3 regions of the Rothia sp. LK2492 genome follow, and region 3 is predicted to be linked to each of the others. Evidence: predicted binding sites of a transcription regulator. Region 3 holds the regulator's gene; each other region holds the start of a gene.

Region 1 (4,175 bases), on a different contig from region 3:
GGTGGTACTGGCGCAATCCATAAAGGGTTTAGTTTACCGCTCCATCCTTAGCATCAGCTTGAGAAAACACGAAACTGCCCGCTACGGTGGCTAAGACCATAGCGGGCAGTTTTCCCTGAGAAAAGAAGGGGCTACTTGTTGTCTTCTTCCTCAGCAGGTTTTTCGACCACGAGGGTTTCGGTGGTCAGCACCAGGGCAGCGATGGACGCCGCGTTTTCCAGAGCTGAACGGGTCACCTTGACCGGGTCAATGACGCCGCGGGCAATGAGGTCTTCGTAGACCCCGGTTGCCGCATTGAAGCCATGACCGATGGGCAGCTCAGCGACCTTAGAGGTCACTACATAGCCGTCCTCACCAGCGTTCTCAGCGATCCAGCGCAGGGGCTGGACCAGGCCGCGGCGGACGATGTCCACACCAACCTGGGCATCGCGGGAGCCAGCTTCAAAACCATCCAGTGCAGCCAGGGCGTGCACCAGGGCGGTACCGCCACCGGCAACAATACCCTCTTCAAGGGCTGCACGGGTGGATGAGACTGCGTCCTCAATGCGGTGCTTGCGTTCCTTGGCCTCAACCTCGGTTGCAGCGCCGACCTTGATGACACCGACACCTCCGGACAGCTTTGCCAGGCGTTCTTTGAGCTTTTCGCGGTCCCATTCAGAATCCACGCGCTCGATTTCGCGGCGCAACTGGTCAACGCGCTCAGCAACCTCTTCAGAGGTGCCGGCACCTTCGACGATGGTGGTGGTGTTCTTGGTGACGGTGACGCGGCGAGCGCCACCGAGCTGGTCCATGGTGACACCGTCAAGGGTGATACCCAATTCACCGGTAACAACGGTGCCCTGAGTGAGAACGGCGAGGTCCTGCAGAATCGCTTTGCGGCGGTCACCAAAACCGGGTGCCTTGAGAGCAACCACGTCTAGGTTGCCGCGCAACTTGTTGACGACCAGGGTGGACAGGGCTTCACCGTCTACGTCCTCGGCAATGATGGTCAGGGGCTTCTTAGCCTGAACAACCTTTTCAAGTACGGGCATAATTTCAGCCACGGTTGAGATTTTGCCCTGGTAGAGCAGAATAGCGCTGTTTTCCAGAACGGCCTCGGCACGCTCGGGATCAGTGACGAACGAGGGTGAGAGGTAGCCCTTATCGAACTGCATACCCTCGGTCACTTCGAGTTCAATCTCGGTGGTGGAGCCGTCTTCGATGGTGATGACGCCATCCTGGCCCACCTTCTTGAAGGCCTCTGAGAGCAGTTCACCGATCTGAGGTGACTGGGCTGAAATCGCTGCCACGTGGGCAACTTCTTCGCCCTCAACGCCGCGAGCGTTCTCTAGCAGACGCTGAGAAACTAACTTAGTTGCTGCCTCGATACCGCGCTTGACCTCACCGGGTGCTGCGCCGGAGGTAACGTTGCGCAGACCTTCAGCAACCAGTGCCTGAGCAAGGACGGTTGCGGTGGTGGTGCCGTCACCGGCAACATCGTTGGTCTTGGTGGCAACTTCTTTAGCCAGCTGCGCGCCCAGATTCTCGTAGGGGTTCTCAAGCTCAATTTCACGAGCGATTGAGACGCCGTCGTTGGTGATGATGGGCGCACCCCACTGCTTATCGAGCACAACGTTGCGGCCGCGGGGGCCAAGGGTTACCTTGACCGCGTTCGCGAGCTTATCAACGCCGGCTTGCAGGTGTTTGCGGGCATCATCATTGAATTCAAGCTGTTTTGCCATGAATCCTCTATCTCCTTTGGTCTTTATCTAGGGTGGTTGAAAAGATAAAGGGTCTTAGGAGACAACGGCCAGCACGTCGCGTGCTGAAAGGATAAGGTACTCGCTGCCGCCGTACTTAACTTCAGTGCCGCCGTACTTAGAGAAGATGACAATATCGCCTTCTGCTACGTCAACGGGAATGCGGTTGCCCTTGTCATCGACGCGGCCGGGGCCAACAGCGATAACTTTAGCTTCCTGGGGCTTTTCCTTGGCGGTATCGGGGATTACGAGACCGGATGCGGTGGTCTGCTCAGCTTCTACGATCTGCACAACAATGCGGTCTTCAAGCGGCTTGATGGTAGCCATGTTCTTGCTCCTTCTAGGGCGTAAACGTTAGGGGTTGACCTGCGCTAAAACTGTCTGCGGTGTCGTCGCGGTGCCACCGACTACAGATTTAGCACTCTAAACGGTCAAGTGCTAACTAAAACTTTAGAACGTCTCTGCTTACGGGGCAACCGGGCCAGCAGGTTTCGCGGTGAGCGCACCGCGGTGGGGCTATGATGAAGTGGTTTCAAAAGTGAGCCAAGCCATAAGCAAGGAGGGATAGCGTGATCAAACTTCTGTTTTGGCCGGTGCTGGTGCCCTCCTTCCTCTTTGCCGCAGCCCTGGGAGCTATCACCCCTCTCATCATTCTTGCGGCCATCGACATAGGAATATCCCCTGCAGCAGCTGCCCTCCTCATGGCCGCCTCGGGTGTTGCGGCACTTGCTTGTACGGTTCCGGTGGGCGCAGCTATTGACCGGGTGGGCGACAAGAGGGCCATGACTCTGGCTACCCTGAATGCAGCCGGCGCCCTGGCGCTGACTATTCTGGCTCTTGCCGTGCCTTCAGGCTGGTCTATTGCCCTCTATATCGCCGGTCATTTGTTGCGCGTGCCTGCCAGGTTGCCTGGGGATTGGCGCGCCAAGCTGTGGTGGCTGAAACCGTTGCCGCCAAAGACCGAGGCAAGGCAATGACGTCCTTGGGCGGGGCACAGCGAGCAGGTTTTCTCGCCGGACCGCTGGTCGGTTCCCTCATGCTCATTTGGCTTCCTCTCTGGACCGTTTTTGCTTTCTCCATCGTTCTGGTTTTAGCTGCAACGGTACTGCTGCGAATCCCCCGCTTTAATTTAACCTTTGATCGGGCAACTGCCCAGGCCAGAGAAAACAGGGCAGCCGCCGAAACAAGCCAACTATCGGTTGCTTGGAACACCGTTTTCATTGCCGGCATCGGAGTCAGCCTTCTCTCGGTGGCCCGGGTGAGCCAGCCCATTCTGGTAGCCCTCTGGGGGCTGCACCTGGGCTGGTCCGAAGCCCAGATTTCCTTAGCCATTGCTCTGGGCTCTGCTCTGGAGATGGTGCTCATGTTCCCCGGCGGTTACTTGAAAGATCGGGTAGGGCGCTCCTTTATCCTGAGTCTGTGCCTCGTTTTCTTTGGCGGAGGCTTCTTGCTGGTGCCTTTCTGGGGCGGTAGCTGGGGTTCCATCTTTGCCCTCGTCTGTATGAGTGTGGGCAACGGTCTGGGCTCCGGTATCAACATGACTATCGGTGCTGACCTTAGCCCGGACACCGGCAGGGCCAAGTTTTTGAGCATCTGGTCCATGTTCTCCCAGGTGGCTGTTGTGGGTGGTCCCTTGGGTATTTCGGCGGTGCTCACTGCGTTCGCCCTACCGGCGACCTTTATCTTGGTGGGATCTCTGACCATCTTCGGAGCCGTTTGGGCACTTGCCACTCAACCGATTACTAAGCTACCTACCGGTTCCCGGCGGAGTTAGATAGCACCACTAGAATAAGAAACGATGACTAGCTTTATTCCAGCACCAGCCGCCCCTTTCAGTGAAAAGTTGCTCACCGCCGTCCGCGAATTCACCCCCTACACAGCTGATACTGCCCTTGCTGCCGCGAGTGCGCTACGGTCCAGGGGGTTTACCCCCGAAGAGACCTCAGCAGTGCTGACCCAGGCAAAACTCCGCACCCAGGCTACCAATAAGTTTGGTGAGCACGCTGCAGAGATGCTGCTGACCGAGGCAGGGTATGAGCAGGCAACCAGGGCAGCTGTGGGGGCGCGTCACGCCCAAAGATTTGTGGACGCAGGTCTCAGATCGGTAGCTGATTTGGGCTGCGGAATCGGGGCTGACTCTCTCGCCTTTGCCGCCGCCGGTCTGGCGGTCACAGCGGTGGAGCTTGACCCGGTAACGGCGGCTTTCAGCGCCCATAATCTGCAGGTTTTTAAGACCGTCCAGGTGCTGGTGGGCAATGTAGAAGAGGTGCAGCTAGAAAACCTGATCACGGTCTCGGGGCAACCAGTAGAGGCACTCTGGCTAGATCCTGCCCGCCGCGAGGTGGAAGGCGGCGCCACCACGTCCCGGCTCTTTGACCCCGAAGCTTTCTCCCCTCCCCTGTCCTTTGTAGAGAAGCTGGCGGCCACCGGCATTCC
Region 2 (4,175 bases), on a different contig from region 3:
TGCACGGCTTTCCTTTGACGGCTGCCGGTAAGTTCGTGGTCACGGGTGCTAACTTCACCGGGATTATTGCTGGCATTAGTACCGCACTGACCCTGATTAATCTTTTTGACTATGCTTCTCTTGATGTTGACCGAACGGTCTTCAATCCGCCGCCGCTCTGGCTGAATGTGGCTGGCATGGTGGTCGGTTCGGTGATGGTAGCAGCTGCTTGGCAGGGCAGAGGAGCCAACCTAATGCTGAGCGCGCTGGTCTCGTTGGCGGGGCAGGGCGCTTACTATGGCCTGGTTTTTACTACCGGTGCGGAGGCAGGGCGCGTTAATGTACTGCTAGGAGCTCTTACGGTGGGGGCTGTAGGCGCTTTTCTAGGGCACCGGTTACATACTCCGGCGGCTATATATTATATTCCGGGCATGATGTTCATGTTGCCCGGCCTCACCATTTTCCGTTCCGCTTACGCGCTCCTGGAGGGTGAAGAGATCACCGCTGGTCTCCACGGCCTAGCTAACGCCAGCACCACGGTGCTGATGCTGGCCACAGGAATTGTGTTCGGCACCTATCTGGTGGATTATCTCGTCAGCCGTTTCGGGGGCTCTACATCGAAGGAGAGCCCTGAGCAGGCGCGTGAGGCAGAGCCCAGTCCACAGGTGCAGCGCCCTGGGCCATGAGAAGATCATTGACCTTGCTAAAAGGCTTGGAGCCAAAGAACCCTCTGGATGCGGAGAGAGGGGATGGGTGCGGGGATTCAACGCAGGGGTAGCCTCCCAATAGGGGGGCGCACCGGCGGGCGTCCGCGCCCCAGAGCAAACCAACCAGGGGAGTGCCTCGCTGGGCAAGCACTTCAATGGCGCGTGTGGTGATGGTTTCCCACCCCAGATTGCGGTGGGAGCCAGCATTTCCTGCTCCCACAGAGAGCACTCTGTTGAGTAACATGACTCCCTGGGCGCTCCATGCTGAAAGGTCCCCATGCGCAGGCGGCGTTACGCCTAGGTCACTGCTTAGCTCTTTGTAAATATTCTGCAGGGAACGGGGGATGGGGCGCACATCTGGATGTACCGAAAAGCTCAGGCCCATAGCGTGACCGGGGGTGGGGTAGGGGTCCTGACCAATGATAAGGACCTTTACATCAGCTAGGGGGTAGGTAAAAGCCCTAAAAATATCGTCACCGGCTGGCAGGGTCTTTCTGCCCGCTGCGTGCTCTTCGCGCAGAAAGTTACCCATAGCCCTGACGTTGCTCTCCACCGGGGCTAGCGCCTCGGCCCAATCAGCGGCCATGATCTCTGTCAGTGGTTTGGCAGGCATAGAGGTCCCCTTAGTCCAGCGGCGCAGGTTTACGTGCCTTAAGATTAGTACAGTTACCTATCAGTCCCGAAAGAAGGACGCCGTTTGTCTGCTGCACAGAATGCCTCCGCCGGTCATGATGAACCCCTAGAAGAGTCTGCTGCCGGCCGGGAAGTAGCCGCTGACTCGCTCACACCGCTAGAACGAGCTGTGATAGAGCTGGAGAAACGGCGTTTCCGTTACCAGGGCAGCAAGGAACAGGCCATCCAGAAACAGCTGGGCCTTAGTCCCGTGGCCTACTACCAGCAACTCAACTCCATGCTTGATAACCCCAGAGTGGTGGCTGCAGAACCCCTGCTAATGAACCGTCTGCGCCGCCACCGAGATGCCCTGAGCTGACCTGCTGTACCCTAGAAATATCAGGCCTAACCGCTGCTGCCCCGAAAGAGATGCTGTGTCCCCCTACCCTCGCGATGAATTCGATGACATTGATGAAGCAACAGCACGCCGAGGCGCCTACCGGGCGCGTCCCAAAGCTAATACCACCTCAGCTCGTGGGCTGGTGCTTATGGTACTCAGCGGTGTCTTGGCGCTTCTCGTAGGTGGGTTCATGTACGTCATCTCTCCCCGCACCGATTCCCCGGAGGCTGCAGCGGAAGCCAGCGCCTCTTCCAATGCCTCACCCAGCGAAGAGGCGCCGGCTGCTCTTAACATCGAGGGCACCACCGTTGAAATCTATAATTCAAGTGCCCCCGCCGGGTCCGCTGCCGTAGCTGCACGTCTCATTGAGAGCAAGGGATACACCGTGCGTACCACCGGCAACTGGGCTGGCACCTACACTACCGAGTCGACGGTCAATTTTGCTACGGGCACGTCCAGTGAAGCCAACGACATAGCAGACACCCTCTCACTACCCTTCATTGCGCAAGACTACGAGGCCGAGAGCGGGTTGGTCTATGTGGTGCTGGGCGCTGATTTTGACGCTGCATCTTTTGAAGATGTTGCTGAGACCGCCGATCCCACCGAACCTGCTGAAGAACAGGGCGGGGGTGAAGCTAGCCAAGCGCCCGAGAGCACACCGGCGGCTTCCAGCCAGGCAGATGCGCAGGGCCTCTATGTGCTCGACCCTGCCACAGGTACTTTCGTAGAAGCAACTGAATCGACCGCTAGCGGCTTAACCCGTTACAGCTATGACCCAGCGACCGATACCTACCAGGAATACAACCCTCAGCAGGGGTATACCCCTAACAATGCACCGGTGGTCACCTACTCTTACCAGCCCGACACGGGAACCTTCGTTCTAGACCCCGCAGGAACCTACATTTTCGATGCGGCTACCGGCACCTACGTCCTCCGCTAAAATTTGTGCGCTGTCGGCGATTAAATAGGGGCCACTCGCAACAGGGGTTTGCACACCTTTCGCACTAGTGCCAAGATTGTATTTAGCACTCGAAGGCTCTGACTGCTAAATCATGTGCTAGATCTAGATACAGTCAGCTGTTCTTCGGGTAAAACTCTGAAGCGTACCTTCGGTGAGGTGCACCGGCCGGTCCAGACCGTGCCGCACCGTCCGTCGCGGGCACCAGAGAGTACGCGCTCAAACTAATGTTCCAGGAGGAGCGAAGCTACATGGCAAAGCTGATTGCTTTTGATGAAGAAGCACGCCGCGGTCTTGAAAAGGGTCTGAACACCCTGGCAGACGCAGTGAAGGTAACTCTCGGCCCCCGTGGCCGCAACGTCGTGCTTGAAAAGGCATGGGGTGCCCCCACGATCACCAACGACGGTGTATCCATCGCCAAGGAAATCGAACTTGAGGACCCTTACGAGAAGATTGGTGCTGAGCTGGTCAAGGAGGTCGCAAAGAAGACCGACGACATCGCAGGCGATGGCACCACCACCGCAACCGTTCTGGCTCAGGCTCTCGTGCGCGAAGGTCTGCGCAACGTTGCAGCTGGCGCTGACCCCCTCTCCCTCAAGCGCGGCATCGAAAAGGCTGTAGAAGCTGTTACCGCCGAGCTGCTGGAGTCAGCTAAGGAAGTTGAAACCGAAGAAGAGATCGCTGCAACGGCGTCTATCTCAGCCGGTGACCCCGAAATCGGCAAGCTCATTGCGCAGGCAATGGAGAAGGTCGGTAAGGAAGGCGTTATCACCGTTGAAGAGTCCAACACCTTTGGTCTCTCCCTCGAACTGACCGAAGGTATGCGCTTTGACAAGGGCTTCCTTTCCGGTTACTTCGTCACTGACGCTGACCGCCAGGAAGCTGTCCTAGAGGACCCTTACATCCTGATCGTCAGCTCCAAGATTTCAAACGTCAAGGACCTCGTTCCCGTTCTCGAGAAGGTCATGCAAGCTGGTAAGCCCCTGCTGATTGTTGCTGAGGACGTCGAGGGCGAAGCTCTGGCTCTGCTGGTGCTCAACAAGATGCGCGGCTCCATCAAGTCCGTTGCTGTCAAGGCACCTGGCTTCGGTGACCGCCGTAAGGCACAGCTGGCTGATATCGCTATCCTGACTGGTGGCCAGGTTATCACCGAAGAGGTCGGTCTCTCCCTGGATCAGGCAACCATCGACCTGCTGGGCACCGCCCGCAAGGTCGTTGTCACCAAGGACGAAACCACCATCATCGAGGGTGCCGGCGACGCTGAAGCTATCGAAGGCCGCGTAGCCCAGATCCGTGGCGAAATCGCTAACTCAGATTCAGACTACGACCGCGAGAAGCTACAGGAGCGCCTGGCTAAGCTGGCTGGTGGCGTTGCAGTGCTCAAGGCAGGTGCAGCAACCGAGGTCGAACTCAAGGAGCGCAAGCACCGCATTGAGGACGCTGTGCGTAACGCTAAGGCAGCAGTTGAAGAAGGCATTGTTGCCGGTGGCGGCGTTGCCCTCATCCAGGCTGGCGCCAA
Region 3 (4,175 bases):
GAAAGATGCGAGGCGGTAGCCGGTGAGCCTTTGTAAGCGTTTGCTGAGGGAGAGGTTGCGGTCTTCAAAAAATTTTCTCTTTGAGTGTGGTGCGAACGGGTGGTGGCAAAAGACAGGGTGGGTCTTGCGCTGTGACCATTCTAGTGAAAATTTAGTGTAGAGAACATATCGATAACGGGCATTTTTGCTGTCCTGGTCACGATGTTTGTCACATAAGGCTAGGGTTCTAAGGTGACAAAGTCGATGAGTTGTTCGACGGGGCCGAGAAGGGCTGGTTCTAAATCCGTATAGGTTTCAACTTTCGAAAGGATGGTCTTCCAGCCAGTGGCAATATCTGCTTGGGTTTCGTGAGGCCACCCGAACCGCCGCAGTATGCCTTTTTTCCACTCTTCTGAGCGCGGAATAGAGGGCCAGGCATCGATACCTACAACACTTGGTTTGACGGCTTGCCAGATATCTACAAAAGGGTGACCAACGACGCTGACATTTCCGCGTGCACCAGGAGCTTGTAGAGCCTGTGCGACGATTCTGCTTTCTTTGCTCCCTTTCACCAGGTGATCAACCAGGATGCCCAGTTTGCGGTGCGGTGCAGGGTCGAAGACCGCTATGGCAGCAGCGAGGTCATCCACGCCGTGTAGGGGTTCTACAACGATTCCTTCCACTCTGAGGTCGTGACCCCATACTTTTTCCACCAGCTCTGCATCGTGCGTGCCTTCCACCCATATGCGGGAGGCACGTGCGGTGCGAGATGGGGCGTTTTCAACGGCGCGGGAGCCTGATCGAGAGATTTGTGGCTTCGTTTGTTGAGATTTACGTGCAGGGACGACGGCGCTGACCGGCTTCCCCTCGTAGAGAAAACCTGGTCCTAGCGGAAATTTTTTGACCTTTCCGTGCCGATCTTCTAGACCGATAACGCGCATGCTGCCGATGGTTTCTAACGAGACGACTACTCCTACCCAGCCACTTTGCACGTCCTCGAGTAGAAGACCAGGTTTGACAGCAATTTTTCTAGGCACTGCGACTCGGTGGTTAGTGAGGTCAGCTGACCCCCAACTGTCTCTGTAATCCACTAGCTGCCTTTCTGCGCGCGCCTGCCCACCTTAGCCATGAGCGTACCGAATTCTGATTCTATCCCAGGGGGTATTAGAGTTAAGCGGTGTTAGCACTCTCAACCTGAGGGTGCTAGATATGAAGCTCGTTTTAGCCCAGGAGGTGCATATGGATCACCCTCGTCGCCTGCAGGTTCTACAGGCAATTGTTGAAGATTATGTGCACCTGCGTGAGCCAGTGGGTTCGAAAGCTCTCATTGAGCGGCACAATCTGGGTGTCTCAAGTGCCACGGTACGCAACGACATGGCGGCACTCGAAGAAGCTGGGCTTATCAAGGCTCCTCATGCGAGTGCGGGGCGGGTCCCGACGGACCAGGGCTATCGGGTTTTTGTAGACCGTGTAGCGCAGGTTCAACCGCTAAGTTCAGCTGAGAAACGAGCTATACGAACACTTCTAGATAGCGCCGAGGACATCGACGAGATGATGGGGCGTAGCGCCCGTCTGCTGTCGCATCTTACACAGCAGGTTGCGCTTGTTCAGTACCCGCGTAAGAAAACGGTGACGGTCCGGCATATTGAGCTGGTACCCCTTTCAAGCGCCATGATTCTGATGGTGCTGATTACCAACACCGGTCAGATCCTTCAACGCAATGTGGCAACTTTGCACACCGAAGAACAACTGTCATTTTGGCGCAGAGTACTGAACCAACAGTGTGAGGGCGAGCCGCTGCATCTGCTGACTGAGCTTCAACCCGCACCTCCTGATGTCCCTGGACTTAGCCCCCTCTGGGCTACCCTCCAAGCAATGGGAAGCCAGGGAGACCCCACCCGTTTACTGGTGTCAGGTACCGCTTACCTAGCTGAGGGAGCCGTAGACTTTAGCCGCAGCATTGCGCCGGTGCTCGACGCTCTAGAAGAACAGGTAGTTCTGCTCAAACTCTTGACCGGCATCGACCGAAACGAACAGGGTTTTGCTGTCAGTATCGGTCAAGAGAACCCGGAAGATTCGCTGTCAGAGGCAGCGGTCATTGCTCGCGGTTATGGCCCCGATGAAGCAGCTGCCTTAGGAGTAGTAGGGCCAACCCGAATGGATTACTCCATGACTATTTCAAAGGTCAACGCTGTGGCGCGTTACCTGTCAAAGATTTTGAGCGAGTCCTAGGGGCAACTGCCTTTAGCGCCTCGTTCGGTATATTTTGTGTGAACCTACTCTAGAAAGAGGAATCAGTGAGCAGTCACTACGAAACTTTGGGTGTGTCCAAAGATGCGTCCGCAGAAGACATTAAGAAGGCTTACCGCAAGAAGGCTCGTCAGTTGCACCCTGACATTAACCCTTCGGAAGAGGCCGCAGAGCAGTTCAAGCGGGTTTCACTAGCTCATGATGTGCTCTCCGACCCTGAAAAGCGTCGTATCTACGACCAGACCGGTAACGAAAATGGTTCTGCCGGGGGCTTTGGCGGTGCGGGTGGTTTCGGTGGTGGCTTTGGTGGCTTCCAGGATATTTTTGATACCTTCTTCAATTCAGGTCCCACCGGTCCGCAGAGCCGCATGCGTCAGGGCCAAGATGCCCTCATCACCGTGAAAATTGAATTGCAGGAGGCCGTCTTCGGCGTTGATAAGCCCATCACTGTTGACACAGCAGTCACCTGTGGGCGCTGTGAGGGTGAAGGCACCGCAGAAGGCACTCACCCTGAGACTTGTTCGACCTGCAACGGTCAGGGTTACATGCAACGCCAGGTTCAATCTATTCTGGGTACTGTCGTCCAGCCGGTTGAGTGCCCGTCCTGTCGTGGTTTTGGCACTGTCATCAAGAATCCCTGTGCTGAGTGCTACGGTGAGGGCCGTGTGCGCGAGCGCAAGCCGCTCACCATCAAAATTCCTGCAGGTGTTACTAACGGTGCCCGCATTCGCTTGGCTGGTCAGGGTGAAGCGGGAACTGCGGGGGGACCTAACGGGGATCTCTACGTTGAGCTGCGAGTAGCATCTCACCCTGTGTTCGTCCGCGACGGTGATGACCTGGTAGCAACACTGGGTGTGCCCATGACTGCTGCCGCTCTGGGAACCACCGTTACGCTGGAGACCTTCGATGGGGTTCAGGAGGTTAACGTACCGGCCGGTACCCAGTCTGGCGATATCATCACTCTCAAAGAACTGGGCGTGACCCGTCTGCGCGGTGGCGGTAGGGGCGATATCCGTGTACAGATTGAGGTGCGCACTCCCACCCGCATGACCGAGGAACAGAAGAACCTTCTGTTGCGGTTCTCTGAGTCCCGCGGTGAAGACCTCAAGGTCAGCGAAACGCTTTCAAATAAGAACTCCGGGGGCTTTTTCTCCCGCCTTAAAAATCATCTGAAGTAATCCCTATGACAAACGCGGTCTACTACATTAGCACCCCCGAATTTGACCTCTTGGAAGAAGGTAGCACCTTTGACCTGACGGGCGATGAAGGGCACCATGCTAAGAATGTGAAGCGGGCTTTGGTTGGCGAGGGCATTGATTTAGCAGATGGTGCAGGACGGCGCGCTACCGGGTCAGTTCTTGGAATCCTAGATGCTGGTGTCAGGGTTGGCATTAACCTGCTCACCCAGCAGTCACAGCAGGTGACCATCTATCTAGTTCAAGCTCTTGCCAAGGGCGATCGTGACATCCAGGCTATAGAAATGGCTACGGAACTGGGTGCTCATGGAGTCGTACCGTGGAGTGCTGACCGATCTATTGTGCGGTGGAAAATGGAGCGCGCCGCTAAAGCTCATGCCAAGTGGCAGAACACCGTGCGGGCTGCTGCAAAGCAGTCCAGGCGAGCTGTCATACCGCAAGTTTTTGAGCAGCACAGTAGCGCTGACCTGGCTGAATTAGCCCGTGAGCTGGGCGATACCGCTCTCTTTCTGGTACTGCATGAGCAGGCTGAGCTCCGACTAACCCAAGAACTTTCAGCCAGTCTAACCGACACCGTTGAAGAGATTTATTTCTTGGTGGGTCCCGAGGGGGGAGTGAGCCCGCGTGAACTCGAACTCTTAAAATCCGCCGGATCCAGGGTCGTCCTCTTGGGTGATGAGGTGCTGCGCAGTTCCACCGCGGGGGCCGCCGCTATCTCAACCCTCAACATCGCACTAGGCCGTTGGTAGT

Evidence for each region. The regulator HrcA, encoded in region 3, represses chaperone genes, less so after heat shock. The targets are predictions, from matches to a motif close to TTNGCACTCGNNNNNNNCGAGTGCNAA.
Region 1: the regulator HrcA is predicted to act here: its motif matches at 2,155-2,181, upstream of groES (co-chaperone GroES).
Region 2: the regulator HrcA is predicted to act here: its motif matches at 2,721-2,747, upstream of groL (chaperonin GroEL).

Annotation. Positions count from the first base shown of each region.
Region 1 covers NZ_JAYWLX010000001.1:8,279-12,453, forward strand. The annotation lists gene groL (chaperonin GroEL) at 132-1,721, opposite strand; gene groES (co-chaperone GroES) at 1,776-2,066, opposite strand; gene VVR27_RS00045 (hypothetical protein) at 2,309-2,716, shown strand; gene VVR27_RS00050 (MFS transporter) at 2,674-3,513, shown strand; gene VVR27_RS00055 (THUMP-like domain-containing protein) at 3,538-4,175, shown strand, end outside.
Region 2 covers NZ_JAYWLX010000001.1:283,008-287,182, reverse strand. The annotation lists gene VVR27_RS01335 (threonine/serine exporter ThrE family protein) at 1-665, shown strand, start outside; gene VVR27_RS01330 (uracil-DNA glycosylase) at 592-1,299, opposite strand; gene VVR27_RS01325 (DUF3263 domain-containing protein) at 1,384-1,677, shown strand; gene VVR27_RS01320 (LytR C-terminal domain-containing protein) at 1,733-2,638, shown strand; gene groL (chaperonin GroEL) at 2,908-4,175, shown strand, end outside.
Region 3 covers NZ_JAYWLX010000006.1:106,608-110,782, forward strand. The annotation lists gene VVR27_RS08415 (DUF4870 domain-containing protein) at 1-68, opposite strand, end outside; gene VVR27_RS08420 (DUF3097 family protein) at 219-1,016, opposite strand; gene hrcA (heat-inducible transcriptional repressor HrcA) at 1,219-2,211, shown strand; gene dnaJ (molecular chaperone DnaJ) at 2,277-3,407, shown strand; gene VVR27_RS08435 (16S rRNA (uracil(1498)-N(3))-methyltransferase) at 3,413-4,174, shown strand.